3 regions of the Pseudomonas atacamensis genome follow, and region 3 is predicted to be linked to each of the others. Evidence: riboswitches for the same ligand, from Rfam matches in the RefSeq annotation. Region 3 holds a riboswitch; each other region holds the start of a gene.
What was found. Region 3 has a riboswitch for cobalamin ahead of JWU58_RS11975 (ABC transporter substrate-binding protein). Riboswitches for the same ligand answer to the same signal wherever they lie in the genome.
Positions count from the first base shown of each region.

Region 1: another riboswitch for cobalamin. It lies ahead of cobO (cob(I)yrinic acid a,c-diamide adenosyltransferase); the one in region 3 lies ahead of JWU58_RS11975 (ABC transporter substrate-binding protein).
Region 2: another riboswitch for cobalamin. It lies ahead of cobW (cobalamin biosynthesis protein CobW); the one in region 3 lies ahead of JWU58_RS11975 (ABC transporter substrate-binding protein).

Region 1 covers NZ_CP070503.1:4,272,467-4,282,470, forward strand. Annotated here, with positions in the region: gene bluB (5,6-dimethylbenzimidazole synthase) at 1-445, opposite strand, end outside; gene JWU58_RS19460 (cobyrinic acid a,c-diamide synthase CobB) at 442-1,842, opposite strand; gene cobO (cob(I)yrinic acid a,c-diamide adenosyltransferase) at 1,839-2,450, opposite strand; cobalamin riboswitch at 2,533-2,762, opposite strand; gene JWU58_RS19470 (hypothetical protein) at 2,925-3,509, shown strand; gene JWU58_RS19475 (PQQ-dependent sugar dehydrogenase) at 3,576-4,889, shown strand; gene JWU58_RS19480 (C40 family peptidase) at 5,018-5,554, opposite strand; gene JWU58_RS19485 (C40 family peptidase) at 5,770-6,387, opposite strand; gene hda (DnaA regulatory inactivator Hda) at 6,579-7,283, opposite strand; gene JWU58_RS19495 (AI-2E family transporter) at 7,490-8,563, opposite strand; gene JWU58_RS19500 (DUF2066 domain-containing protein) at 8,598-9,656, opposite strand.
Region 2 covers NZ_CP070503.1:3,333,209-3,343,212, forward strand. Annotated here, with positions in the region: gene cobN (cobaltochelatase subunit CobN) at 1-3,680, opposite strand, end outside; gene cobW (cobalamin biosynthesis protein CobW) at 3,684-4,748, opposite strand; cobalamin riboswitch at 4,848-5,059, opposite strand; cobalamin riboswitch at 5,839-6,057, shown strand; gene JWU58_RS15115 (CbtB domain-containing protein) at 6,181-6,378, shown strand; gene JWU58_RS15120 (CbtA family protein) at 6,390-7,091, shown strand; gene JWU58_RS15125 (cobalamin biosynthesis protein) at 7,088-7,501, shown strand; gene cobM (precorrin-4 C(11)-methyltransferase) at 7,580-8,326, shown strand; gene nfuA (Fe-S biogenesis protein NfuA) at 8,442-9,026, opposite strand; gene JWU58_RS15140 (fatty acid cis/trans isomerase) at 9,130-10,004, opposite strand, start outside.
Region 3 covers NZ_CP070503.1:2,601,519-2,611,522, reverse strand. Annotated here, with positions in the region: gene ribBA (bifunctional 3,4-dihydroxy-2-butanone-4-phosphate synthase/GTP cyclohydrolase II) at 1-329, shown strand, start outside; gene JWU58_RS12005 (ABC transporter substrate-binding protein) at 687-1,712, shown strand; gene JWU58_RS12000 (ABC transporter permease) at 1,709-2,617, shown strand; gene JWU58_RS11995 (ABC transporter permease) at 2,624-3,433, shown strand; gene JWU58_RS11990 (ABC transporter ATP-binding protein) at 3,451-4,605, shown strand; gene map (type I methionyl aminopeptidase) at 4,719-5,510, opposite strand; gene JWU58_RS11980 (ParD-like family protein) at 5,507-5,734, opposite strand; cobalamin riboswitch at 5,855-6,048, shown strand; gene JWU58_RS11975 (ABC transporter substrate-binding protein) at 6,188-7,201, shown strand; gene JWU58_RS11970 (FecCD family ABC transporter permease) at 7,198-8,214, shown strand; gene JWU58_RS11965 (ABC transporter ATP-binding protein) at 8,211-8,975, shown strand; gene metE (5-methyltetrahydropteroyltriglutamate--homocysteine S-methyltransferase) at 9,318-10,004, opposite strand, start outside.

The DNA of each region.
Region 1 (10,004 bases), 1.7 Mb from region 3:
GGCCTTCAGCGCGGGAGGCCAGCCACAGATTCTGGATCGCGCAGGACAACGAGGCCATGTCCATTTCCGGCAAGGTGCGCCGACCGAAGATGTGCTTTTCGCGATCATCCATCAGCGCCGCGACCAGCACTTCTGCGCAATCGTTGATGCCTTCGACCTTGAGCTGCATGAACTCATCGCTGCGCTCGCCGAGGGCCTCGGCGGTGCGGATGCGCTCTTCTTCCACCAGATCGCGGATCTGCCCGCGCAGAGCGCGATCGCTGATGCGGATGAAGCGCCACGGCTGCATCAGGCCGACGCTCGGCGCTTGATGAGCGGCTTCGAGCAGACGACGCAGCAACTGCGGTTCGACGCTGCCGCCGGTGAAGTGGCGCATGTCGCGGCGTTCGGCGATGGCCTTGTAGACCGCCGCGCGTTCGGCTTCGGAGAATGTGTTGTCGGTCATGGCCCCATCGCTGGCAAGCCAGCTCCCACAGTGGGCGGTGCAATACCTGACGAAACGCAATCCCCTGTGGGAGCTGGCTTGCCAGCGATGGCGGTCTCAAGGCCGGGCGCAAACAGCGCAGCGACAGCCACAGGATTCGACGGGAAATAAAAGTGCACATAGGAAGCCGTCATCCGCCCCTCGCGATAAACCGCCTCAGCGCCGCGCCCGCCATTGGGACTCACCCCCCGGGCAATCGGCGTCAGCTCGGTGGTGGTCAGCGAATGATGATAGGTATGCCCACGCAACTCCCCTTCCGGCAGCTCAACCGCCTGCAACGCCAGCGCCGCGAGACGCTTCTGCATCGTTGCATCGCCCTTGAGCAAACCGACCAGCTCAGCACGGGTGCCTTCCACGTCGGTCAGCGAATGAAGCAGGTAAAGCATGCCGCCACATTCGGCGAGCAACGGCTTGCCCGCCGCGTGGTGCGCGCGGATTGCTGCAAGCATCGAGGTGTTCTGCGCCAGCGCGACGTGATGCAACTCTGGATAGCCGCCCGGCAGATACAGGCTGTCCGCCTCGGGCAATTGCGTGTCGCGGATCGGCGAGAAAAATTGCAGCTCGGCGCCCATCGCCCGCAGCAGATCGAGGCTGGCGCCATAGGTGAAGGCAAAGGCTTCATCGCGGGCGACGGCGATGCGCACACCATTCAATAAAGGCTCGGCGGCGATGAGGTCAGGCGCGGCGAATTCAACCGCCGGTGGCAGCGCGACTTGGCAACTGCTGGCCAGCGCATCGGCAGCCGCGTCGAGACGCAGATCCAGATCATTCAATTCGCTGGCCTGGACCAGACCGAGGTGGCGGCTCGGCAATTCGATGCCGGTCTCGCGGGACAGCGCACCGTACCAGCGCAAACCTTCGGTGAGGCTGCCTTCGAGCAATTGCGCATGGCGCAAGGTGCCGACGCGGTTGGCCAGCACGCCAGCGAACGGCAAGTCCGGCTGATACTTCGCCAGGCCCAGCGCCAAGGCGCCAAAGGTCTGCGCCATGGCGGTGCCGTCGATCACGCCGAGCACCGGCACACCGAAGTGGCGCGCCAGATCAGCGCTGGATGGCGTGCCGTCGAACAGGCCCATCACGCCTTCAATCAGAATCAGATCAGCCTCGGCGGCGGCTTCCCACAACAGGCGGCGACTTTCCTGCTCGCCGACCATCCACATGTCCAGTTGATACACCGGCGCACCGCTGGCGCGCTCGAGGATCATCGGGTCGAGAAAGTCCGGCCCGCATTTGAATACGCGCACCTTGCGCCCCTGATTGCGATGCAAACGGGCGAGTGCAGCGGTGACGGTGGTCTTGCCCTGACCGGAGGCCGGCGCGGCGATCAACACCGCCGGGCAGTGACGTGGTGGCTTCAAAGTTCGACGCCTTTCTGCGCTTTGATCCCGGCCTGGAAGGCGTGCTTGAGCATGCCCATCTCGGTGACCGTGTCGCCCATCTCGATCATTTCCGGCTTGGCGCCGCGACCGGTGACCACCACGTGCTGCATCGGCGGACGCGCCTGCAAATCGCTGAGCACCTGATCGAGATCGAGGTAGCCGTGCTTGAGGGCGATGTTCAATTCGTCGAGCACCACCAGACCGATCGAAGGGTCGCGCAACAATTCGCGCGAGACTTCCCAAGCGGCGGTCGCCGCGGCGATGTCGCGCTGACGATCCTGGGTTTCCCAGGTGAAGCCTTCGCCCATGACGTGGAAACGCACCTGCTCGGGGAAGCGGCGGAAAAACAATTCTTCGCCAGTGCTGTTGCGGCCCTTGATGAATTGCACCACGCCGCATTGCATGCCGTGGCCCATGGCGCGGGCGAGCATGCCGAATGCCGAGCTGCTCTTGCCTTTGCCGTTGCCGGTCAGCACCAGCACCAGGCCACATTCGTCGGGCGAGTTGGCAATGCGTTCGTCGATCACGGCTTTCTTGCGCTGCATGCGCGCCAGATGGCGTTCGTCACGCTCGGGGGAATCAGTCATGGGGGAGCTCTCCGTTGAGGCTGGATAACGGCGGGCAGGCACAAGAATAGACGGCAAAAAGCCTGGCATCGCCCACCGTGATGCCGTTGAGATGGATCAGGCCGGTCTCCGGGCTCATGAGCGGCGTTTCGCCTGACTGCGCGCCTTCCCGCTTCTTTCGAGGCAGTGGCTCAAGGCGCAGTTTTCACTCATTTACCGTTGCGGGGGCAGCGCCGGGATCGTCGTGGCTTCGCTTGAAGACCACACTCACCGGCTTCCCTGTTTCACTCTGTCGACGCGGGGCCACAGAGCACCTGAAACAAGCGGCGAAGGTTAGAGGGTTGGGGGTGGAGCGTCAATTGAAGAGGCGCTTTGCGCGCGAATAACTGCCGCTGATCAAATGTGCAGCGGCAATCTTGTGCCAGACTGTGACAAGTGATATCAAAGAGCCATGCTTTTTCCGAAAAGCCCACTACAACAATAAGGATGACGACGATGCAAGGCATGATCATCAGCAACCCGCGCTTGGAATTCCTGCGCCCGGTGCTGGAACGCTGGTTTGACTGTATCGATCGCTACAACACCGTTCGCGGCGACAACGACACGCCGTACTGGCACGACGAGAAAGCCAATCTGGGCCTGCTCGCGGCAGCGGCGTGGATGGCTGAAATGGTCACGCTGAACGACACCGCCACGCGCAAACAGAACGAAGAAGGCGAACGCAATGCCCGCGCCGATCTGTTAATTGCCGGCAGCGAAGACCGTGCATTCATTCAGGCCACGCAACGCTGGCCACGGGTCAACAACCTCAACCTGACCCAGGCCCTGCTCGACATCACCGTTGATGCCAAGCGCATCAGCTACGCAAGCGATCTCAAGCTCGGCTGCCTCTTCATCGCTCCGCAAAAAGCCCAGCACAGCGCCAGCCCTGAAGAACTGCAGGACATGGTCGACGACCTGCAAAAGGAACACACCTGCGCCGTGGCCTGGTATTTCCCCTACGCCTATCGCAAATTGCACAGCGACGCGGGCAACTATCATCCGGGCATCGCCGTGCTGTTCAAGGAAGCCCGCGGTTGAGCAGTTGAACCATCGGGCCTGCGCCCTCCTCTATGTTTAGGAATGCATTCATAGGGAAGATCAGCAATGCGCAAGGCCCCACTCGCTCTCATCATCGCCGTCGCTGGCGGGCTCGCTGCCTGCGGTGAAACCTCCAGCCTGCAAGTTTCCGACGGCACCGGTCCGTCACCGAAACTGCCCGAACCGAACAAGACACTGATCCCGACAGTCAACATCGCCCCGGCGGTGGGCTGGCCGGACGGCGCGAAACCGACCGCAGCGGCCGGCACCCAGGTCGCGGCGTTTGCCGAAGGACTCGATCACCCGCGCTGGCTCTACGTGCTGCCCAACGGCGATGTGCTGGTGGCGGAAACCAATGCGCCGCCCAAGCCCGATGACAGCAAAGGCATTCGTGGCTGGGTGATGAAGAAAGTCATGGGCAAGGCCGGTGCCGGCGTACCCAGCCCGAACCGCATCACCCTGCTGCGTGATGCCGACCACGATGGCGTCGCGGAAACCCGCACGGTGTTCCTGCAGAACCTCAATTCGCCGTTTGGCATGACGCTGGTTGGCAATGATTTGTACGTTGCCGACACCGACCGCCTGCTGCGCTTCAACTACGAGCCGGGCGCCACCGAGATCAAAACCCAACCGATCAAAGTCGTCGACTTGCCCGGCGGCACGCTGAATCACCACTGGACCAAGAACGTCATCGCCAGCAAGGACGGCAACAAGCTCTACGTCACCGTCGGCTCGAACAGTAACGTCGGCGAAAACGGTCTGGATCAGGAAGAAGGCCGCGCGGCGATCTGGGAAGTGGATCGGGCGACCGGCAATCACCGGATCTTCGCCTCGGGCATCCGCAACCCCAACGGCCTTGCCTGGGAACCCACCAGCGGCGCCTTGTGGACAGCGGTCAACGAGCGTGACGAAATCGGCAGCGATCTGGTGCCGGACTACATCACCTCGGTCAAGGACGGCGGCTTCTATGGCTGGCCGTTCAGCTACTACGGGCAACACGTCGATGTGCGAGTCAAACCGCAGAATCCTGATCTGGTGGCCAAGGCCATCGCTCCGGATTACGCCGTCGGTCCGCACACCGCTTCGCTGGGCCTGACCTTCGCCGAGGGCAACCGCTTGCCGGCGCAATTCAAGGAAGGCGCATTCATTGGCCAGCACGGCTCGTGGAACCGCAAACCGCACAGCGGCTACAAGGTGATTTTCGTGCCGTTCACTGGCGGCAAACCGACCGGGCAACCGGTGGATGTGCTGACCGGTTTCCTCGACAAGGACGAGAACGCGCTGGGCCGCCCAGTTGGCGTGGTCATCGATCAGCAAGGTGGCTTGCTGGTAGCGGATGATGTCGGGAACAAAGTATGGCGTGTGTCGGCCAGCAAATAAGCTAAGCACGACGTAAAAAAATGTGGGAGCGAGCCTGCTCGCGAAAGCGGTGTATCAGTCAAATCATTGTCGACTGACACTCCGCCTTCGCGAGCAGGCTCGCTCCCACAATTAGTTATGCATACGCGCTAGGGATTATGCGCCAGCTGCCCCGGCTGCAACACTCGCTTGGCGCTCAGATACGCCTTCTGCCAATAGGCCTTCGACAGGCTATCAAGCTTGACCGTGCCACCCGTGGCCGGTGCATGCACGAAGCGCCCCTCACCGACGTAAATCCCCGCATGACTGACCTGCGAGCCGCCATTGGTGGCGAAGAAAATCAGGTCGCCGGTCTGCAAGCCTTCCTTGCCGACATTCGGCGCCTGCATGACGATCATTTCGCGGGTCGAGCGTGGCAGCGAAATTCCCGCCGCGTCGCGGTAGACGAAACCGATCAGACCACTGCAATCGAAACCGGAATCTGGCGTGTTGCCGCCCCAGCGATACGGCGTGCCGACCAGGCCGAGGGCGCGGAACAGCACGTCTTCAGCAACGGGAGAAAAAGCCTGGGAAGGACCGAACACGATCGGCGCGCGAACCACGGGGGCTGGCGGCGGTGTACGGCTGGCGCAGGCGCTGAGCAGCGCGGCGCAAAGGATCAAGGTGAGGCGGGCCGACATCGTCATAAGCAGAACATCCTGATCTGGCTGCGGCTTTCTCTGCAGAATGGACAGAAACAAAACCGCCTGCGTCATCACGCAGGCGGTTTGCCATCAATATAGATTCAGGATTCTAGCGGCTACGCGGCAAACTTCAAGTAAGACTTTAACTTCACCTTGTAAAGTTTAGGTCTACTCCGTTGCCGTGCCGTTTTGTCGCCGCGAACGCAGCGACCTCGGGCTTACTTGCGAGCGGTGACCACGGTCGGCGCCATGGCGAGTGCACGCTTGGCTTCGATGAAGGTCTTGCTCCAGTAGCTGTCACCCAGGCTGTCGATGCGAACACCGCCGCTGCGACGACTGCTGGAGTGGATGAACTGATTGTCACCCAGGTAGATCCCGGCGTGACTGACACGACCGCGACGACCATTGGTGGCGAAGAACAGCAGATCACCCGGCTCAAGGTTGCTGCGCGAAACCAGCGGCGCATCAACGTTGATCATTTCGCGAGTCGAGCGCGGCAGGTTCATGCCGGCCTCTTCGCGGAACAGGTAACCGATGAAACCGCTGCAATCGAAGCCGGCTTCAGAAGTACCGCCGAAACGGTAACGGGTACCGATCAGGGACATGCCGCGTTCGAGGATGCTGTCAGCCAGTACAGGAAGCTGATAAGGCTTGCTGCCGTTGAACTGGTTGAGTTCTTTTTCGGTGTCCAGCTCTTCCTGGTAAATAACGGAAGATTGGGCGGTAGCAGAATTCTTGACCTGTTGCGGCGGCTCTTGAACCGGAGAATGTGCAGCACAACCGAATAACAGGGTAACGAGTGCGAGAGGCACGAGGGGTGCGAAGCGCTTTAGCATGGGCACGACCGTGGCTGATAGTTGTAAAGAAGCCGAGACTATGCCCGCTATCGTCCTCATTTGCAAATTCAATCGAACTTTATGTGACTTCCCGGTTTCGCGTTTACATCTAAGCGCGTAACTCGTCTGGCCGGTGAATCGGCGCAAAGACGCGGGTTTTCTGGCGCCTGAAAGCTGGCAAAAGCCCACTACTACCAGCCAAGAGTTTCCTTGAGGAAGGGGATGGTCAGCTTGCGTTGCGCTTGCAGGGACGCCTGATCAAGCTGCTCGAGGAGATCGAACAGCGCGCTCATGCTGCGCGTGCCGCGAGTGAGAATGAAGTGCCCGACTTCATCGGTCAGGTGCAGACCGCGACGGGATGCGCGCAATTGCAGCGCACGCAATTTGTCTTCATCAGAAAGTGGGCGCATCTGGAAGATCAGCGCCAGGGTCAGACGGGATTTCAGGTCAGCCAGCTTCACAGGCAGTTCGCGCGGTGAAGTGGACGCGGCGATCAGCAGGCGCCGGCCGCTGTCACGCAGACGGTTGAACAGATGAAACATCGCCTCTTCCCAGTCGGCCTTGCCGGCAATCACCTGCAAATCATCCAGGCAGACCAGTTCGTACTGTTCAAGGTTGTCGAGGATTTCCACGCCGCGGTCCATCAACTCGGCCAGCGGCAGATACACCGCCGGTTCGCCCATCTGCTCGAAGCGCAGGCACGCGGCCTGCAACAGATGCGTGCGCCCGACGCCGTGCTTGCCCCACAGGTAGATCAGGCTCTCTGTCCACCCGGCGTCGGCTTCGCAGAGACGCTCGACATAGCCGAGTGCAGCGGCATTGGCGCCTGGGTAGTAGTTGATGAAGGTGGCGTCGTCACGCAGACGCACACCTAGGGGCAGCTGAATCGGTTTCATGCTGACTGAACAGTTCTCAAAGGAACCGTTAGTGGCCTCTGTGTAAAGTTGGCGAAGTTTATACCCGTGAGGCTGAGCGCACAATGCGACAGACCCCAAGCAAAATCAAAGGTTTGCGTTGACGCAGCGGTTTTGTGACGGATTCTCTGGCGCCCTCGCCTGCACGACACGGGCCAGCCCGGCCAAGCGCCGGGCTGGCCCTCGCATCACAGCTCGGGTTCGTCGACGCCGCTGTAGATCCCGGAATCCTTATACAAGTCGTGGACATGACGCACCAGCACCATGATCACCGCCGCCACCGGCAACGCCAGCAGAACGCCGGTGAAACCGAACAGCTCGCCGCCAGCAAGGATCGCGAAGATCACCGCCACCGGGTGCAGGCCGATGCGGTCCCCGACCAGTAGAGGCGTCAGCACCATGCCTTCCAGTGCCTGACCGACCATGAACACTGCGACGATCCCGACCATCGGGTACAGATCGCCACCGAACTGGAACAACCCGGCGATCAATGCCGCGCCGATGCCGATGACAAAACCCATGTACGGCACGATCGCCGCGAGACCGGCAATCAGGCCGATCAACAGCCCCAGCTCCAGACCGACGATCATCAGGCCAGCCGCGTAGATCACCCCCAACGCAACCATCACCAGCAACTGCCCGCGCACAAACGCGCCGAGCACTTCGTGGCACTCGCCCGCCAGCGCAACCACGCGCTCTTCGCGATCACGTGGGAGCAGGCTGCGGATCTTGCCCATCATCACGTCCCAGTCGCGCAACAGATAGAAGCTCACCACCGGAATCAGCACCAGGTTTGCCAGCCAGCCGATCAGCGCCAGGCTCGAGGCCGTCGCCTGACTCAGCACCACGCCGACGATGTCGGTGGTCTGGCCCATGTGCTCGCTGATCGCGGCTTTGACTTTATCGAATTTCCAGAAGCCGTCCGACAGCCCCAGTTTCGCTTGCGCCCACGGCACAGCGGTGTGCTGCAACCAGTCGAGCATCTGCGGCGCCAGCTCGTACAGACGCAGCAACTGCTTGGCGAGCATCGGAACCAGCACCAGCAGCAACGCGGTGACGATCAAGGTGAACAAGGCAAACACGGCGATCACACCCCAGGTTCGCGACAGCCCGAGGCGTTCCAGACGATCGACCAGCGGATCGAACAGATAAGCCAGCAACAGCGCGACCAGAAACGGCGTGAGGATCGGGTGCAGCAACCATATAAACGCGCAAAGCAGGACTACCCCACCGAGCCAGAACCAACGCCGCGTATCGGCCATTTACCACTCCTGATGCTTCTATATAAGGAAAGACTTACCAGCGAAACCGCAACGACGGTGCCGCCGCTGCCGGGGTTGGCGCTGCCACCGCAGGCGTACCATCCGCCGCTGGCTGGGCAGGCGCCACCGGAACCGGCGCTTCGGCCGGCAGTTCCTGCAACTTCGCCAGCGACAATTGCGCGCGCAATTGATCGACGCTGCCATTGACCCGGTAGACGATCCGATCACCCTGCACGCTTTGCAGACGCACGCCGAACGGTTCGAGTAACCGCAGCAGCGCTGCATAGTGCTCCAGATTCATGCCCTGCACTTCCAGAGTCTGCTGACCCGACGCGCCGGGCTTGGCGACAAATCGCGGCGCCAGACGCTCGGCTACCGCTAGCATCACCGCATCGGCAACCGCAGCCTGATCGGCGCCCTGCACGCTGCCGGCCTCTTTCTGATCACCGAGCCACAAGCGCCATTTCGCCTGCCACTGCCCGCCCTCTTCGCGCGCGTGCACCGCCAGCAAGGCGTCAGCGTTGTAGCGTTCCGAAGCACTGCGCAGGGGCGCCGGATCAGCGCTTTCCAGCGCCGGTGCGGTGGCAACCAATTGCTCGCTGAGATCAGCCAGCGGCAAGCGCAGTGGCAAACCGCGATGTTGCGCGGCCGTGCGCAACATCGCGGCTGCGGCCTGACCATCACCGACCAGGCTCGCACCTTCAGTCGAATCGTTCAGCCACCAGCCGAGGATCGACGGTCGACTGGCGCCCCACACCGGCAACCCGGCCCGGCGCAAGGCCTGCTCGGTGGTTGCCGGATCGAAGTCGACTTTCAGCACTTCCGGTGGCCCGGCATCGAAACCGAACTGGCTGATGATCTGCTGCGGATCCTTGCGAATCGGCGCCAGCCCCGGGTTCTGCGCGGCTTTCGGGTCGCCGGTCAGGCGCAGCACCAGGGTATCGAGCGCCGCCTGCGTGGCGCGATCGCGCTCTTCCGGCGCCTGGCCGTTGACCGGTTGACGCACCTGATACAGGCCTTTGAGGTTTTCGGCATGGCTCGCCAGGCTGACCAGCGTCAGGCAGCCTACAAACAATAATTTACAAAAACGCATGGAAAATTCCCGTCGACAGGAGCGGCTGGAACACGCCGCGTGAACCGTTTGAGCAAGGCTGTGACCCCCACCCCTGGCAAAACATTCACACGGTGGCGGTAAGTTTTTGCACAGTCCTAACGATAGACGGTTAATCGCCACACCTTATACAGGCAGTCATACCCTGCGATTGCAAAAAATTTCCGCCGATATGGCCCTGCCCGTCGGTGCGAGGATGGCCGCTGCCCCTCAAGCCTGATAAAATCGCGCGCCTTCGCAGACCGGCAACAGCCGGGCCCCTCGAAACTCGCGTGAGGCGATCGCCCATCGAGTTCGATGTTCCCGCTGAACTCGGTCGTTACCCCCTGA
Region 2 (10,004 bases), 730 kb from region 3:
TATGCCTCCGCCAGCAACGCGTACTGATGGTCATCGATCAACTGCGTGGTCGCATCGAAAGCGAACAGATTATCAACCGTCGCCGCCAGTTCGAACGCGCCTTTGTAGCCGTGACGCTTGACCCCGTCGATCCACTTCGGATTCGCCGCGCGCGAGCGCACCACGCGGTTCAACTCTCCCTTCAGGGTACGAATCTTCGGCAGATCCGGCTGGCTGTGATCGCCGTAATAACTGGCCGCGGCTTCGCCGCGCAGCATCTCCACCGCAGCGAGCATGCCGCCCTGGAACTGGTAGTAATCGTTGGAATCGAGCAAGTCATGCTCGCGGTTGTCCTGGTTCTGCAGAACTGCCTGCACCTGACTTAGGCGCTGGCTGAACTGCTCGCGGGCAGCCGTGCCCTCGTCGGCGCCGCCGTAAGCGTAGCCGCCCCAGTTCAGGTAAACCTCGGCGAGGTCTTCGCGGCTCTGCCACAAACGCCCGTCGATGGCGCCTTGCACCCCGGCGCCATACGCCCCCGGTTTCGCGCCGAAGATGCGCCACCCGGCCTGACGCCGCGCGGTGTCTTCATCGACGCCCGACTGCAACAGCGCCTGGCGTTCGGCGCGCACCTTGGCGGCCAATGGGTTCAAGTCGTCCGGCTCGTCCAGCGCGGCCACCGCTTGCACGGCGGCGTCGAACAGGCGGATGAGATTGGCAAACGCATCACGGAAAAACCCCGAAACCCGCAGCGTCACGTCGACTCTTGGACGATCGAGCAGACTCAGCGGCAGAATCTCGAAATCATCCACGCGCTGACTGCCCGTGGCCCAGACCGGACGCACGCCCATCAACGCCATGGCCTGAGCGATGTCGTCGCCGCCGGTGCGCATGGTTGCGGTGCCCCAGACAGACAGGCCGAGCTGGCGCAAGTGATCGCCGTGATCCTGCAAGTGTCGTTCAAGGATAAGCGTCGCGGACTGGAAACCGATGCGCCACGCAGTAGTTGTTGGCAGATTGCGCACGTCGACTGAATAGAAATTACGCCCGGTGGGCAGGACGTCGAGACGGCCACGGCTGGGCGCGCCGCTTGGGCCGGCGGGGACGAAACGACCGCTGAGGGCGTCAAGCAGACCGCGCATTTCGGCCGGGCCGCAAGCATCGAGGCGTGGGGCGACGACTTCGCGCAGATGCTCGAGTATCGAATCAACCTCCGCCCACCCCGGCCCTTGTGGGAGCGAGCCTGTTCGCGAAGGCGTCGGGTCAGACAACTGGTCTTTTACTGACACACCGCTTTCGCGAGCAGGCTCGCTCCCACATGGGACATTCAGTGCTTGGGAGATCAGGTCTGCGCCGAAGAGTTCGAGGCGTTCGCGGGTGTCGCCGGCGGTGCGCCAGACTTCTTCGCTGATGGCCTGCAACCCGATCGGACGCGGGCCGTTCCAAGGATCGGCCAAGGCGCAATCCAGCGGATCAAAACCGAGATCAAACGCTTTAGCCAGTGCTCGCAGCAGACTCGACTGCGCGGCCTTGCCGTCACCGCGCGGGATGCGCAGCAACGCGAGCAAGGTGTCGATACGCAAGCGCCCGCTCGGCGATTCGCCAAAGATGTGCAACCCATCGCGAATCTGCGATTCCTTCAGGTCGCACAGATAAGTGTCCAGACGCGGCAACCAGATCGCCGCATCGGCATCGCTGTCCAGCGCTGCGTCCAGTTGCAGTTCCCGGTCGATCTGCGTGTCCCGCACCAGTTGCAGAATGTCGCGTTGCAACTCGCGGGCACGGCGCGGATCGAGCAGTTGCGCCTCGTAATATTCGTCGGCGAGCAACTCCAGATTGCGCAGCGGCCCGTAGGTTTCGGCGCGGGTCAGCGGTGGCATCAAGTGGTCGATGATCACCGCCTGCGTGCGCCGTTTGGCCTGAGCGCCCTCGCCCGGATCGTTGACGATAAACGGATAGATATTTGGCAGCGGGCCGAGCAACGCATCCGGCCAGCAGTTTTCCGATAGCCCAACGCCCTTGCCCGGCAGCCATTCGAGATTGCCATGCTTGCCGACGTGGATCACGCCGTGGGCCCCGTAGGTGTTGCGCAACCAGAAATAGAACGCCAGATAGCCGTGCGGCGGAACCAGATCCGGGTCGTGGTACACCGCGCTCGGATCGACCTGATAACCCCGGGCCGGCTGGATGCCGACAAAGGTCAGACCGAAACGCAGACCGGCGATCATCAAGCGACCGTCGCGGCACATCGGATCGTTTTGCGGCGTCCCCCAACGCTCTTGCACCGCGACACGATTCGCTTCCGGCAACGCATTGAACATTGCCAGGTAATCGTCCATCGCCAGGCTCTGCTGGCACGGGCGCAGGTCGAGACTATCGAGGTCGTTGCTGACACCGCCGAGCAATTGCTGGATCAGTTCGGTGCCGCTGTCGGGCAACTCGGCCGTGATCGGATAACCTTCGGCACGCAATGCGCGGAGGATATTCAGCGCCGCCGCCGGCGTATCGAGGCCGACGCCATTGCCGATGCGGCCGTCGCGGGTCGGGTAGTTGGCGAGGATCAGGGCGATGCGTTTTTCGCCGTTCGGCACGTGTGCCAAAGCAACCCAGCGCCGCGCCAGTTCGGCGACGAAATCCATGCGTTCGGGCTGGGCGCGGTAGCAGACCACATCGGACTGACTGCGCTCGCTGCGCCAAGCCAGATCCTTGAAGCTGATCGGTCGGCTGATGATGCGTCCATCGAGTTCCGGCAAAGCAACGTGCATCGCCAGATCACGCGGCCCGAGGCCCTGTTCGCTGTCGCGCCAGCCGGGCTCGTTGTCCTGGGCGCAGATCGCTTGAATCACCGGGATGTTGCGGCGAAACGGGCGCAGATGCGGCGCCTCGGGACTCGATTGGGCAAAACCGGTGGTGTTGAGAATCACCCCCGCCTCGACTTCATCCAGCCAGTCCTCGACCACCGACAGACAACCGGGTTCTTTCAGACTGGCCACCGCGATCGGCAGCGGATTGAGTCCGGCTGCCTGCAAACGCTGACAGAACACATCGATGAACGCCGTGTTCGCCGCCTGCAAATGCGAGCGATAAAACAACAGCGCCGCCACCGGTTGACCGGGTAGCCATTCGGCTTGCCAGTCGCTCAGGGCAGCGCTGTTTTTCTGTGGGTGATAAATCGCCGTGCGCGGCAGGGTTTGCGGCTCGCTCCACGGGTAATCGCGGGCAAACCATTGGTTGCCCAGGCAACGGAAGAAATCCAGTGCATTGCCCATGCCGCCCTGACGCAGAAATTGCCAGAGTCGATCGCGTACTTCGGCGCTGACCGTGCTCAAGTCGCTGAGCTCGGGGTCCGGACGGTCATCGCCGGGCACCAGAATCAGTTGCACGCCGCGTTCGGACAACTCGACCAGCCGCTCGACACCGTAGCGCCAATAGGCGATGCCGCCGTGCAGTGAGATCAGAATGACCTTGGCGTGGCGCAGCACTTCGTCGACATATAGATCGACCGAGGCATGATTCTGCACCTGCATCGGGTTGGCCAGACGCAGGCTCGGGTAGTCATCGGGCAATTGCTGCGCGGCCTCGGCGAGCAGCGCCAGGCTGGAATCGCCGCTGCACAGGATCACCAGCTCGGCGGGGGTTTGTCCGAGATCGGCAATGTTGTCGTCCGAGACGAATCCGCCGGGCTGGGTCCTGAGCAGGTGCATGGCTTAAACGCTGAGCGCAGCGCGCAATTGCGCTTCGAGTTGTGCGGCATCGAGTTCCTGACCGATCAGCACCAGACGCGTAACGCGCGCTTCTTCGGCGCCCCACTGACGGTCGAAATGCTTGTCAAAACGCGTGCCCACCCCCTGGATCAACAGGCGCATCGGCTTGTTCGGAATCGCCGCGAAGCCTTTCACGCGCAGAATGCCGTGTTGCACCACCAGTTGCGTCAGCGCATCGAGCAGCAGGCTTTCATCGGCTTGCGGCAATTCGATGGAGATCGAATCGAAGGCGTCGTGATCGTGATCGTCGTCATCACCGTCATGGTGGTGATCGTGGTGACTGTGGCGGCTGTCGATGTGCTCCTCGGAGCCGGCACCGAGGCCGATCAACACGTCGAGCGGCAGGCGGCCGTTGCTGGCTTCGATGATTTTTACCGCTGGCGGCAGCTCTTCGGCGACTTCAGCACGCACCCGAGCCAGATCTTCCGCGCTGGTCTGGTCGGCTTTGTTGAGGATGACCAGGTCAGCGCTGGCCAGTTGATCGGCGAACAGTTCATGCAGCGGCGACTCGTGATCAAGGTTCGGATCGAGTTTGCGCTGGGCATCGACCTGATCCGGGAACGCTGCGAAGGTGCCAGCAGCGACGGCCGGGCTGTCGACCACGGTGATCACCGCGTCAACGGTGCAGGCGCTACGGATTTCCGGCCACTGGAAGGCCTGCACCAACGGCTTTGGCAGGGCCAGGCCGGAGGTTTCGATAAGAATGTGATCAAGGTCACCGCGACGGGCGACCAGCTCGCGCATCACCGGAAAGAATTCTTCCTGCACCGTGCAGCACAGGCAGCCGTTGGCCAGTTCGTAAACACGGCCGCTGGCCTCTTCTTCGGTGCAGCCGATGGTGCATTGCTTGAGGATCTCACCATCAATGCCGAGCTCGCCAAACTCGTTGACGATCACCGCGATGCGCCGGCCCTGAGCGTTGTCGAGCATGTGCCGCAGCAGCGTGGTTTTGCCCGAACCGAGGAAACCGGTGACGATGGTGACGGGGAGTTTGGCCAGTGTTTTCATCGGTATGCCCTTTGGCAAGCGGCGGGCATACGGGACGAGAACCGGCAGCGCGCATGCACGCCGGAAGCATTCGCCACCGGATCACCCCGCCCGGTTGTAGTGAGAATCTGTGACGAGGCAGGTCTCCTGGCTGACGGCGTTCAGGCGCGAGACCTGGCGTTCATTGCGCCTTCCCGCTGGCTCATCGGTTGAGCTGGCAGTGGCGTGGCAACGAACATCACCGTTCACAGTTGCGGGGGCAGCCGCGGCTTTGACCGCGTTCCCTTCTTAGCTTCGGCGAGTGCCGAAGAACCTCGAAAGCGCAAGGCTACGCATGGGTCCGTCGTGGGTCAATGGTCGGTGAGTCTGAAACTGGGTGTATATCCGTTGCTGCGGTAACGGCTTCTTAAGGTTTTGCTCTTACAGCGAGTCCCTTTTTCAAACGCCGGAGTGCCGGCACAGCAAAAAGGAACCAAAAGGCTTTGCCCCGGCGTACGGCCCGCTCGCTGGAGCTCGGGGTACCTTCGTTACGGAGGGGCAAAAGATCAAAAGCAACAGCAAAAGCAAAAGCCAGATCAAAAGATCGCAGCCTTCGGCGGCTCCTACAGTTGGATCGCGTAACGCTTAAGGATAGGTCGGCTGTCAGGCCGCCTTCGCGAGCAGGCTCGCTCCCACAAAAGCAAAAGCAAAGCAGCGCAACTGCCCGCGGCGAAGCCGCACCACTCAACAATGAGCGCAAGCTCGAGTGCTCTTGATCTTGATCCACCGGCGACGTCGGAAGGCTGAGCGGAGGGATTGATCCGGGCGTGGGAGCGCAGCGACCGTCTGGCGCAGCCAGACACAGCGGAAGGAGGTGCAGCGAAGCAAACCCTAGCCGCTGCGCCCGGATCAGTCCCGCAGCGAAGGAGCCCGAGCCTGCGAGGGCCGAACGTAGGAGCAAGCCTTTTTGGGTACTTTTTCGGCGTTTGGAAAAAGTGCCTCGCCGTAAGGGCGAAACCGTAATCAGCAACACCCGCAGCAACGGATATACACACAAAAACATCAGAAAAACACCCCCACCGCAGCACCGAAAACTCCCCGGAAATTGACTAAAAACCCAAACCCATGTTCTCCTGCCCACCTTGTTACGGGTGCCCTTCACAGGGTGAAACGGGAAACCGGTGAATCATGTGCTTTACTCAAGGCCATGTCAGTCCGGTGCTGCCCCCGCAACGGTAAGCGAGCGAAGCGTCAGATCCACTGTGCCCCGGCATGGGAAGGTGATGCTTGCAGGTCGGCCTCGTGCCAACCCCTCGCGAGCCCGGAGACCGGCCCGCAACACCCAGCGCGCGCAAGCGTCGCTGACCACAAACAAACCCGCGGTGGGCGGGCGCTGTTCGAAATCCCTGCGTGCCGGGCTCGCAGGGATTTTCATGCGCTCTGTTTACCCGCTGACATTTCAGAGGGAAGCGCTATGTCGATCATCAGCAATACCGTCAGCCACACTGACCACATTTCCAGCAGCACCACACTCGGCCAACGCGTCGCCGCCGCCCTCTTCGCCTCGATCCTCGGTGCCAGCCTGGTCTGGTTCGCCGGTTTCTCGCACATCGAAGCGGTGCACAACGCCGCCCACGATACCCGCCACAGCGCCGCGTTCCCGTGCCACTGAGGCTTGCCGAGATGATCAAGCGTATTGCGCAAACCGCAGGCTTCACCGGCTTGCTGGCCGCCCTGCTGCTGACCCTGCTGCAGAGTTTCTGGGTATCGCCACTGATTCTGCAGGCCGAATCCTTCGAGAAATCCGAACCGGTCGCGCAAGTTCACGAACACGCCGCCGGCACCGCCGCCCACAGCCATGATGGCGAAGCCTGGGAGCCGGAAGACGGCTGGCAGCGCGTGGTCTCGACCACTGGCGGTAATCTGGTGGTGGCGGTGGGTTTCGCCCTGATGCTCGCCGGCCTGTACACCTTGCGCGCGCCAACCAAAACCTCGCAAGGGCTGCTCTGGGGTCTGGCCGGTTACGCGACGTTCGTACTCGCGCCGACCTTGGGCCTGCCACCTGAATTGCCGGGCACTGCGGCTGCCGATCTGGCTTCGCGGCAGATCTGGTGGATCGGCACCGCCGCTTCGACCGCCGTCGGCCTGGCACTGATCGCCTTCAGTCGTCACTGGCTGATGAAGCTTCTCGGTGTGGCGATTCTCGTCGTGCCGCATGTGATCGGCGCGCCGCAACCGCAGGTGCATTCGATGCTTGCCCCAGAGGCACTGGAAACCCAGTTCAAAATCGCTTCGCAGCTGACCAACGTCGCGTTCTGGCTGGCCTTGGGCTTGATCAGTGCATGGTTGTTCCGCCGCAAAAGCGCAGGCCCATATCAGGCATGACCGATGACCGCGCAGCGCCGACCTTCGTGGTCGGCCTCGGCTGCCAGCGCGGCTGTCCCGCCAGTACGCTGCGTGCTCTACTCGATCAAGCGTTGCAGGCGCACCGCATCGAGTTGCGAGCGGTCAAGGCTCTGGCGAGTATCGACCTCAAGCGCGACGAACCGGGGTTGCTGGAACTGGCCACACAATTGAACCTGCCGCTGCAGTATTTCAACAGTGCCGAGCTGGCGCCCTATCAACAGCGCCTCAGCCATCAATCGCAGATCGCCTTTGAACGCACCGGCTGCTACGGCGTGGCGGAAAGCGCCGCGCTGGCGCTGGCCGAGCAGTTGATTCAGGCGCCGGCAAAACTGCTGATCCACCGGCAGAAATATGCGCAGGCCACGCTGGCATTGGCCGGCGCTGCATAAAATCCCGATAATCCCCGCCATTGATCATGAGCACGCTTCATCTGCAGTGGGGCTGCGCCTCTTCACAAGGATTCAACGATGACCGTCTACTTCATCGGCGCCGGCCCCGGCGACCCGGAGCTCATCACCGTCAAAGGCCAACGGCTGATTCGCAGCTGCCCGGTGATCATTTATGCCGGCTCGCTGGTACCTGCCGCGGTGCTGGAAGGTCATCAGGCCGAAACCGTGGTCAACAGCGCTGAACTGCATCTGGAACAGATCATCGATCTGATCAAAACTGCCCATGCCCAAGGCCAGGATGTGGCCCGTGTGCATTCAGGAGATCCAAGTCTGTACGGCGCGATCGGTGAGCAGATCCGCTACTTGCGTGAGCTGAACATTCCTTTCGAGATCATTCCGGGCGTGACCGCGACGGCGGCATGCGCAGCGCTGCTGGGCGCCGAGCTCACTCTGCCGGACATCTCGCAAAGCGTGATTCTGACCCGTTACGCCGACAAGACCGCAATGCCCGCCGGCGAAGAGCTGGCCAGCCTGGCGCAACATGGTGCGACCATGGCCATTCATCTGGGGGTCAATCATCTGGAAAAGATACTGGTTGAACTGCTGCCGCATTACGGCGCGGACTGCCCGATTGCCGTGATTCACCGCGCAACATGGCCGGATCAGGACTGGGTCGTCGGTACACTGGCGGACATTGCCGCAAAGGTCGAGGCCAAGGGGTTTCGGCGTACGGCGTTGATTCTGGTCGGGCGGGTGTTGGGCAGCGAGGTGTTCAGCGAGTCTTCGTTGTATCGCGCCGGGCATGCGCATTTGTACCGACCGTGAGTGGAACGCGGAGCGTCCCGGGCTGCATGCCCACGCGGAGCGTGGGCATGATCAAGCCACAGGCATAAAAAAACGGCGCTCACGGGCGCCGTTTTTCATGTTCGCAGCGAACGCCTTAGTAGTAGGCGTTTTCTTTCTGCGTGTGATCGGTCACGTCGCGAACGCCCTTGAGCTCCGGGATGCGCTCGAGCAGAGTGCGCTCGATGCCTTCCTTCAAGGTCACGTCGGCCTGGCCGCAGCCCTGGCAACCGCCACCGAACTGCAACACAGCGATGCCGTCCTCGACCACATCGATCAGGCTGACCTGACCGCCGTGGCTGGCCAGCCCCGGGTTGATCTCGGTTTGCAGGTAGTAGTTGATGCGCTCGTTGACCGGGCTGTCGGCATTGACCATCGGCACCTTGGCATTTGGCGCCTTGATGGTCAGCTGGCCGCCCATACGGTCGGTGGCATAGTCGACAACGGCGTCGTCAAGAAACGCTTCGCTGAAGGAATCGATGTAAGCGGTGAAGCTTTTCAGCCCCAGCGCGGTATCTTCAGGCTTCTCTTCGCCCGGCTTGCAGTAGGCAATGCAGGTTTCGGCGTACTGGGTGCCAGGCTGGGTGATGAAGACACGGATGCCGATGCCCGGGGTGTTCTGCTTGGAGAGCAGATCGGCCAGGTAATCATGGGCGGCGTCGGTAATGGTAATAGCGGTCATAAAAACTCCTCGCAGGCTTGGGCGCAGTTTACGCCAATCGGCGCGACTGACAAAGTCCTAGTATTTTTGTCGGGAAAGAATCCCGGCATATGCCTGCGAATGCTCAAAGGTTCTCGTACCGGTTCATATCCAGCACACCCTCTTCCACCGGATCGGTTTCGTGGATGTACTGGCTCAGATCGTGAAAATACAGCCAGAACTGCGGATGACTGCGACGAATGCCCCAGCGTTCGACGATCTTGTCGAACCGATTGGCATCCCTGGCATTCTCCATGGCATCGACAAACGCTGGCACCTGCTCGGCCGGTACGTTGAACATGAAGTTCGGGTAACTGGTGAGTACGCCCGGATAGATCGTCAAGGTGTCGAGACCCGGTTGATAGCGCAGCGACTCACCGAGCAGAAACGCCACGTTGCTGTGCGCGCGGTTGCGCAGCACGCTGTAGACCTCGCGCTTGCCGCTGGCGGTTTCAACGCGCAGCAAGGTCGCTTCGGGCATCTGGTCGATGACTTTCAACCCTGCGGCCGGTCGCGAGGCCAGACGGCTCAGGGCCTGCTCGGCATTCTGCAACGCCGGATCTATATTCGGTCGCGAGCAATAAGCGCCGTCGCAGCGATTGATCGGGTCTGGCCGCGCGTTCAGATCACCGTAGCGCGCCAGCAACTGCATGGCGAAATCGTGTTTCGGGTCTTTCTCGTCGAGCGTCAATGCGGTCGGTTTGTCGTCATCGATGGCCTCGTAATCGAGCCACATCTTGAATTGGCCGCCGTCCTGGTACCAATCGTTGAGGTAATCCTCACGTGAGTCGGCGGGCATCAGGCGCAGGAAGTTCTGCTCGGCGCCATTACGGATCAGGTCGAAATACAGGCGAGTCTGCGCTTGATGGGAGACGTTGCCGAACACGTCGAAATTGACCGCGAGCTGGTAATAGGTGCGCTCCAGCAGCGGATAGTCGAACAGCCACATGGTTTGCGGCA
Region 3 (10,004 bases):
ACCTGGTCGGCGCCGAGTACAGCGGACCGACGAACTGGACGCTGTGGGCGGCGCTGCAACGGGTCGCGGCGGAAGGTCATGGGGTTGTGGTGGTGCTGGCCAATCATGAATCGTCGCAGGCGTTGCTCGAGCGCGTGCCGCAGCTGACCCAGCCGCCTCGGCAGTTCAGCCGTTCACAATCGCGGATTTATTCCGAGGTCGGGACGGGGGCGCAGATTCTGCAGAACCTTGGGGTTGGCAAGCTGCGCCACCTCGGTCCGCCGCTGAAGTATGCGGGGTTGACCGGGTATGACCTTGAGGTGGTTGAGAGCATTCCGTTCACCGAATGACCCTGTTATCGATACTCCCCTGTGGCGAGGGGATTTATCCCCGTCGGGCTGCGAAGCGGCCCCGATTCCTGCCAACGCGATCCGCCAGAAATATCGCATGTCCCGCTTTCAGGGCTGCTCCGCAGCCCAACGGGGATAAATCCCCTCGCCACAGTTTCATTCGCTACACATTTGGATGAAGACCGGAAAGACAGATCCGCCAGATAACCGGTAAGGCAAAGTGCTTGCACAAAGTTTGGAATACCATAATATGATATTCCATAGACCGGACGAACCGAAAAACCGTCCAGCTACTGCTCCCGACAGGCGGGCAACAACGCAAGGCCCGCTCAAAAACACAACAATGAGGGCGTGAACATGGTGTTGAACAAAGCTGCAACCGCGATCTTTTTCGCGGGACTGCTCAGCGTTACCGGCCAGGCTGCAATGGCTGCCGAAAGCGTGAATTTTGTCAGCTGGGGCGGTAGCACCCAGGATGCGCAGAAACAGGCCTGGGCCGATCCGTTCAGCAAGGCCAGCGGCATCACCGTCGTTCAAGACGGGCCGACCGACTACGGCAAACTCAAGGCCATGGTCGAAAGCGGCAACGTGCAGTGGGACGTGGTCGATGTCGAAGCCGATTTTGCCCTGCGCGCCGCTGCCGAAGGCCTGCTCGAACCCCTCGACTTCAAAGTGATCCAGCGCGACAAGATCGATCCGCGCTTCGTCAACGATCACGGTGTCGGTTCGTTCTTCTTCTCCTTTGTCCTCGGCTACAACGAAGGCAAGCTCGGCGCCAACAAGCCGCAGGACTGGAGCGCGCTGTTCGACACCAAGACCTACCCGGGCAAACGCGCCCTGTACAAATGGCCAAGCCCCGGCGTGCTCGAACTCGCGCTGCTGGCCGACGGCGTTGCGGCTGACAAGCTCTACCCGCTGGATCTGGATCGCGCCTTCAAGAAACTCGACACCATCAAGAAAGACATCGTCTGGTGGGGCGGCGGCGCGCAGTCGCAGCAACTGCTGGCGTCCGGCGAAGCGAGCATGGGCCAGTTCTGGAATGGCCGTGTGCACGCCTTGCAGGAAGACGGCGCACCGGTCGGCGTGAGCTGGAAGCAGAACCTGGTCATGGCCGACATTCTGGTCATTCCCAAAGGCTCGAAAAACAAGGACGCGGCGATGAAGTTCCTCGCCAATGCCAGCAGCGCCAAAGGCCAGGCCGACTTCTCCAACCTGACCGCCTACGCTCCGGTTAACCTCGACAGTGTGGAGCGTCTGGATTCGACGCTGGCCCCCAACCTGCCGACGGCTTACGCCAAGGATCAGATCACCCTTGATTTCGCTTACTGGGCCAAGAACGGTCCGGCTATCGCGACACGGTGGAACGAATGGCTGGTCAAATGAAAATCGCGGCCACTGCGCCCCGTCCTTCCACTGCCACCGGGAGCGCCGCCGGCGCTGCCGGTTCGGCTTTCAAGCAACGCTGGCGCGGCGCCGGCAACCTCGTCCCGGCGCTGCTGTTCCTCGGCCTGTTCTTTCTGGCGCCGTTGATTGGCCTGCTGCTGCGCGGTGTGCTGGAACCTGTACCTGGCCTTGGCAACTACGAACAGTTGTTCGCCAACTCGGCTTATGCGCGAGTGCTGCTCAACACCTTTTCGGTGGCCGGGCTGGTGACGCTGTTCAGCCTGCTGCTGGGCTTTCCGCTGGCTTGGGCGATCACCCTGGTGCCGCGCGGCTGGGGGCGCTGGATCCTCAACATCGTGCTGCTGTCGATGTGGACCAGCCTGCTTGCCCGCACCTATTCGTGGCTGGTGTTGCTGCAAGCCTCGGGCGTGATCAACAAGGCGCTGATGGCGCTGGGCATCATCGATCAACCGCTGGAGATGGTGCACAACCTCACGGGCGTGGTGATCGGCATGAGCTACATCATGATCCCGTTCATCGTGCTGCCGTTGCAGGCGACCATGCAGGCCATCGACCCGATGATCCTGCAGGCCGGCTCGATCTGCGGTGCCAGTCCGTGGACCAACTTCTTCCGGGTGTTCCTGCCGCTGTGCCGGCCGGGTCTGGCGTCCGGCGGTTTGATGGTGTTCGTGATGTCGCTCGGTTACTACGTCACCCCCGCTTTGCTGGGCGGGGCGCAGAACATGATGCTGCCGGAGTTCATCATTCAGCAGGTGCAATCGTTCCTCAACTGGGGCCTGGCCAGTGCCGGCGCCGCGTTGTTGATCGCAATCACCCTGGTGCTGTTCTACTTCTACCTGAAGCTTCAACCGGAATCCCCGGTTGGCGCCAGTAACGCGAGGTAAGCCGACATGCTCCTGACCCCCAATGCCATGAGCCGGCGCATGCGTTTCGGCCTCTACGCTACGACTGGGCTGATCGGTCTGTTCCTGCTGTTGCCGATCGTGTTCATCGTCCTGCTGTCGTTCGGCTCCTCGCAGTGGCTGGTGTTCCCGCCACCGGGCTGGACGCTGAAATGGTACGGCCAGTTCTTCTCCAATCCCGACTGGATGAACGCCGCTGCCGCCAGCCTCAAGGTCGCCGTGCTGACTACGATCTGCGCCGTGGCCCTCGGTCTGCCGACCGCGTTTGCGCTGGTGCGCGGGCGCTTTCCCGGCCGCGAGATGCTCTACGGCCTGTTCACCCTGCCGATGATCGTGCCGCTGGTGATCATCGCCGTGGCGGTGTACGCGCTGTTTCTCAAGCTCGGCTATACCGGGACCATGTTCGCCTTCGTCGTCAGCCATGTGATCGTCGCGCTGCCATTTACCATCATCTCGATCATCAACTCGCTGAAGCTGTTCGATCAGTCGATTGAAGACGCGGCGGTAATCTGCGGTGCCTCGCGCTTGCAAGCGGTGTTCAAGGTGACGTTTCCGGCGATCCGCCCGGGCATGGTCGCCGGCGCCCTCTTCGCCTTCCTCGTCTCGTGGGACGAAGTGGTGCTCAGCGTGATGATGGCAAGCCCGACTCTGCAAACCCTTCCCGTGAAAATGTGGACCACCCTGCGCCAGGACCTGACCCCGGTGATCGCCGTCGCTTCGACGCTGCTGATCGGCCTGTCGGTATTGGTCATGGTGATCGCCGCCGCCCTGCGCCGGCGCAACGAAATCAGCGCCTGAGCGCCCAGGAGTACGACATGAGTGCCGTGATCAAAGACGCATCCCAGCAGAACGACAAACCCCTGGTCAGCCTGCGCAACCTGAACAAGCACTACGGCGATTTTGCTGCCGTCGATAACATCTCGCTGGACATCAAGGACGGCGAATTCCTCACCTTCCTCGGCTCCAGCGGCTCGGGCAAAAGCACCACGCTGTCGATGCTCGCCGGGTTCGAAACACCGAGCAGCGGCGAGATCCTCGTCAACGGCCAGTCGCTGGTCAACGTGCCGCCGCACAAGCGTGACATCGGCATGGTCTTCCAGCGCTATTCGCTGTTCCCGCATCTGTCGGTGCGCGACAACATCGCCTTCCCTCTGGCCATTCGCAAACTGGCGACGGCCGAGCGCGAAAAACGCGTCGATGCGATGTTGAAGCTGGTGCAGCTCGAACAGTTCGCCCATCGCCGCCCTTCGCAACTGTCCGGCGGTCAGCAACAACGTGTCGCCATCGCCCGGGCGCTGGTTTACGAGCCACGCATCCTGCTGATGGACGAACCGCTGGGCGCGCTGGACAAGAAGCTGCGCGAGGACTTGCAGGATGAACTGCGCCAGCTGCACCGGCGCCTGGGTATCACCATCGTTTACGTGACCCACGACCAGGAAGAAGCCATGCGGCTGTCGCAACGCATCGCGATTTTCAGCCACGGCAAGATTGTCGGCTTGGGCAGCGGGTATGACCTTTATCAGAATCCGCCGAATGCGTTTGTCGCGTCGTTTCTGGGCAATTCGAACTTCCTCAAGCTCAAGGCACAAGGCAATGCGGCAGCGAGTTTCGAGGGTCAGTCGTTGTCGATTCGGCTGACGTCCGGGTTGCACACTGATCAGGATGTGCTGCTGATGGTGCGTCCGGAAAAGGCCTTGGCGCTGAGCACGCAGCAGGCGCTGGATGAGCCGCTGGCGGCAGGCTGGAATGAGGTATCGGCGAATGTTGTGGAGGTGCTGTTTCTCGGTGAGAGCCAGACGTGCAGCGTGGTCACTGCGGGCGGGACGTCGATGACGGTGAAAGCCCTGTCGGCAGCGGGCATGCCACTCAAGGCCGGCGATCCGGTACGAGTGCGCTGGGCGACGGCGGATGCTTGTGTTTACACCGAATGGACCGAGAGCGATTTGAACAAGGCAGCAGGTGCTCACTGAGGACACCTGTTGGAGCTGCCGCAGGCTGCGATTTTTTGATCTTGCTGTTAAAAACAAGATTAACAGATCGCAGCCTCGTTTCACTCGACAGCTCCTACAGGGTTTCACGGTGCTCAGAGGATCGGGACAAAACCCTCAATCTCATCCGGCCAAGCCGTCAGCACTTCAAACCCGCTCTCCGTCACCGCGACCATATGCTCCCACTGCGCCGACAACGAGCCATCCTTGGTCAGCACCGTCCAGCCATCCGGCATGTTCTTCACATGGCGTTTGCCGGCATTGAGCATCGGTTCCACGGTGAAAATCATCCCGGCCTTGAGCTTCAGCCCTTGATTGGGAAAGCCGTAATGCAGGATTTGCGGTTCGTCGTGATAGACCTTGCCGATGCCATGGCCGCAGTACTCGCGTACCACGCTGAAGCCCTCCGCCTCCGCCAGGCTCTGGATCGCGTAACCGATATCGCCCAGCGTTGCACCCGGTTTCACTGCGCGAATGCCCGCGCACATCGCGTCGTAAGTGGTCTTGATCAGGTGCTGCGCCTCGGGGCTCGCCTCACCCACGACATACATGCGGCTGGTATCACCGAACCAGCCATCCTTGATCACGGCGATGTCGAGGTTGACGATGTCGCCGTCTTTCAATGGCGTACCCGATGGAATCCCGTGGCACACCACGTCATTGACCGACGCGCAGACGGTTTTCGGAAAGCCGTGATAACCGACGTTGGCCGGCACGGCTTTCTGCACATTGACGATGTAATCGTTGCACAACCGGTCCAGCTCATCGGTGGTCACCCCGGCCTTCACATGCGGCACCAGCATTGCCAGCACTTCAGCGGCGAGTTTGCCGGCGGCGCGGGATTTTTCGATGTCGGCCGGCGTGTTGATCTTGATCTGGTTTCTCATGCGCTGACGGCTTCCTGAGTCAGTTGTTGCAGATCCAGTCCGCCGTTCTGTTCGGCGCGGATCAGCAGGCGGCAAATGGCGCTGTGGTCGAGCTTGGGATGCAGCTCGGCGAGCATGCCGATGCGCATCCAGTGCTCGGCCTGCGCGTTGATCGAGCGGCTGAGGGCGTTGCTGGAGATGCGCAGGTTCTCGTGCATGTCCTCTGAAATTTTTACGATGCCCATATATGAATCCGATACGATGTGTATATGGAACGTATATTAATCAGTGCATACGGCCGATTGCAATGCCAACGGCAAAATCGACGCTGTGGCAGATTCGCCTCCCCCTCCACCGCGCAAATCGACTACCATGCCGCCGCCGGTTTCCACACGGAATTAATAGGGAATCCGAAATGCTTGCACAGCATCAATCGGAACTGCCCCCGCAACTGTAGGTGCCGAGCCTGCTCCTCGACTGCCACTGGGTGAATCCCGGGAAGGCCGGAGCGTGGCGATGACGCATCAGTCAGGAGACCTGCCGGCACAGTGACTGACTAACCGGCGGGGTGTCCGGGAAGGACATCGTGCCGTGCTTGTTTTCACTATGCCGGCCTTGCGCAGTTTCCACGACCGCGCACGAGGTGTGTTTCCAACCGTACCCGCCCGCTCCCGTACGGTTCCCCTGGAGACTGCCCCATGCTGCTGCCCCGCGTTGCCACCCTGCTCACCGCTCTGAGCCTTTGCGCCCTGGCGCAAGCGGCGCCGACTGCGTATCCGCTGACCGTGGAAAACTGTGGCAGCAGCCTGACCTTTCAGCACGCGCCTGCGCGCACGGTGACCATCGGCCAGGCCGGCACCGAAATGCTCTACGCCTTGGGTCTGGGCGACAAGGTCGTCGGCACCTCGCTGTGGTTCAATGACGTGCTGGGCACATACAAAGTACAGAACGACAGGATCGAGCGCCTCGCCGACAACGAGCCGAGTTTCGAAGCGGTGATCGCCAAACGCCCGGAGCTGGTTGCCGTCGAGCTGGAATGGATGGTCGGCCCGCAAGGCGCGGTCGGCACCCGCGAGCAGTTTCATGAACTGAAGATTCCTACCTATCTGCTGCCCTCCGATTGCGAAGCCAAGGACAACCTCGTCGGTTCGGACGGCACGCGGCTGGCGCCGTTTCGCATCGACAGCATCTACAAAAGCGTGAGCCAACTGGCGGCGATTTTCGATGTGCAGGCGCGTGGCGAGCAACTCAATGAGCAGCTCAAAGCCAGCCTCGCGCAGTCGATCGCCACGGCGAAAAAGCAGCAGCGCAAAGACGTCAGCGCCCTGGTGTGGTTCTCCAGCGCCGAGATGGACATCGAGCCGTTCGTGGCCGGGCACAAAGGCGTTCCCGATTTCATGCTCAGCACCCTCGGCGTGCGCAACGTCGTCGAGTCGGATGAAGAATGGCCGACCGTCGGCTGGGAAACCATCGCCAAGGCCAACCCGACATTTCTGGTGATCGCGCGCATGGATCGTCGACGTTTCCCGGCGGACGACTATCAGAAGAAACTCGCCTTCCTGCGCAGTGATCCGGTGACGCGCAACATGGACGCGGTCAAGCACAACCGCATCATCATCCTCGACGCCATGGCCATGCAGGCCAGCCTGCGCACCTTCGACGGCCTCGCACAACTGGCCAGCGCGATCAACGGCTACGACCTGTCGCCATGAGCAGACGCCTGATCCGTTTGCTGCTGGTGCTGTTGACGCTGTCGGTCGCGCTGATCGGCGGCGTGGCCATTGGTGAGACTTCAATCGAGCCGAGCGTGGTGTTGCAGGTGCTGGGCAACAAGCTGTGGGGCGCCGGTTATGTGCTCGACCCGATCGACGAAGGCATTGTCTGGAACTATCGCCTGACCCGCGCGCTGGTCGCGGCGGCCTGCGGCGCCGGCCTGGCGACGTCCGGGGTGATTCTGCAATCGCTGCTGCGCAATCCGTTGGCCGATCCGTATCTGCTGGGGATTTCCGCGGGTGCCTCGACTGGAGCGGTAATGGTCGCCCTGCTTGGCGTCGGCGCCGGGGCGATTTCATTGTCGGTCGGTGCGTTTGCCGGCGCGGTGACCGCGTTCGTGCTGGTGATCCTGTTGGCGCGGGTCAGCGGCTCGGCCAGCGGCACCGGGCAGATCATTCTGGCCGGGATTGCCGGCTCGCAGCTGTTCAACGCCCTCACCGCGTTTCTGATCACCCGCTCGGCCAGCTCGGAACAGGCGCGCGGGATCATGTTCTGGTTGTTGGGCAATCTCGGCGGCGTGCGCTGGCCGTCGGTGTGGCTGGCGGTGCCGGTGGCGGTGTTGGGGTTGGTTGTTTGTCTGTGGCATCGCCGGGCGCTGGATGCGTTCACCTTTGGCGCGGATTCGGCGGCATCCCTCGGCATTCCAGTGCGCCGTGTGCAGATTCTGTTGATTGGCTGCGCCGCGCTGGTGACGGCGGTGATGGTGTCGATCGTCGGCTCGATCGGTTTTGTCGGCCTGGTGATTCCCCATGCCGCGCGGTTGTTGCTCGGCACCGGCCATGCGCGTCTTCTGCCCGCCAGTGCGCTGGGCGGCGCGGTGTTTCTGATCGCCGCCGATGTGCTGTCGCGCACCCTGATCAAGGGTCAGGTGATCCCGGTCGGCGTGATCACCGCACTGGTCGGCGCGCCGGTGTTCGCGCTGATTCTGGTGGGCCGGAGATCGGCGCGATGAACACGGTTCTGAGTTGTGCGGGTGTGGGCTTCAAAGTGCGCGGTGCCGAGTTGCTCAATGGTGTCAGCCTCGACGTTCAGCGCGACGAGACTCTCGGCATTGTCGGGCCGAACGGTTCGGGGAAATCCACTTTGCTGAAGCTGCTCGCCGGCTTGCGTGAACCGAGCGCGGGCCATGTGCAGCTCGGAGGTCAGGCGCTGGGCAAAATGTCGCGGCGCAGCATCGCGCAGACACTCGCGGTGGTTGAGCAACAGGCCGATACCGACGATGGCATTCGCGTGTTCGACGCGGTGGCGCTGGGGCGCACGCCGTGGTTGTCGGCGCTGCAACCGTGGTCGCCGGCCGATGAAGCCATCGTCGAGCAAGCGCTGGTCGACGTCGACGCCGTGCACCTGCGCAACCGCCTCTGGCGCAGCCTCTCCGGCGGTGAACGCCAACGCGTGCACATCGCCCGCGCACTGGCGCAGCGCCCGCAGATCCTGCTGCTCGACGAGCCGGCGAATCACCTCGACATCCAGCATCAGTTGAGCATTCTGCAAGTGGTGCGCGCACTGCCGGTGACTACGTTGATCGCCTTGCACGATCTCAATCAGGCGCTCAAATGTGATCGCCTGGCGGTGTTGGAGCGCGGGCGTCTGGTGGCATTGGGCGAGCCGCTGCACGTGCTGACGCCGGAGCGATTACAGACGACTTTCGGCGTCAGGGCGCACTATCTGACGGACCCGTTCGATGGTGCGCCGATATTGCGCTTCCTTGCCTGATGCATGTGTAGCTGACACACCACTTTCGCGAGCAGGCTCGCTCCCACAAGGAGTTTGTGTGTTGCCGTGAATGACAGGGGGAACGCGAATTCTGTGGGAGCGAGCCTGCTCGCGAAGGCGTCAGGTCATCCAACATGATGTCGACTGACACACCGCTTTCGCGAGCAGGCTCGCTCCCACAAAGGATTTGTGTGTTGCCGTGAATGACGGGGAGAACGCGAATTCTGTGGGAGCGAGCCTGCTCGCGAAGGCGTCAGGTCATCCAACATGGTGTCGACTGACACACCGCTTTCGCGAGCAGGCTCGCTCCCACAGGGTTCTGTATTCCAGGGCGGTAATGGGTCAGGCCCACTCTTTGCGCAGTTGCCGCGCGGCGCTGACCATGTGCACCAGCGCCGCTTCGGTCTCTGGCCAGCCTCGGGTTTTCAGCCCGCAATCCGGATTGACCCACAGCCGCTCAACCGGAATACGCTGCGCCGCCTTGCGCAGCAAGCCGACTATTTCCGACACATCTGGAATCCGTGGCGAGTGAATATCGTACACGCCGGGGCCGATGTCGTTCGGGTAGGCGAACGCTTCAAACGCTTCGAGCAGTTCCATGTCCGACCGTGAGGTTTCGATGGTGATGACATCGGCGTCCATCGCCGCGATCGACTCGATCACATCGTTGAATTCGCTGTAGCACATGTGCGTGTGGATCTGGGTTTCGTCGCGCACGCCGGAGGCGCACAGGCGGAACGCTTCGCTTGCCCATTCCAGATACGCCGGCCACTGCGCCCGGCGTAACGGCAAGCCCTCACGGAACGCTGCTTCGTCGATCTGCACGATTTTGATTCCTGCCGCTTCCAGATCATTCACTTCGTCACGAATGGCCAGCGCCAGCTGTCGAGCCTGCACCTCGCGGCTGACGTCTTCGCGGGCGAAGGACCACATCAGCATGGTCACCGGGCCGGTCAGCATGCCTTTCATGACCTTGTCGGTGAGGACCTGGGCGTAGCAGATCCACTCGACCGTCATCGCTTGCGGGCG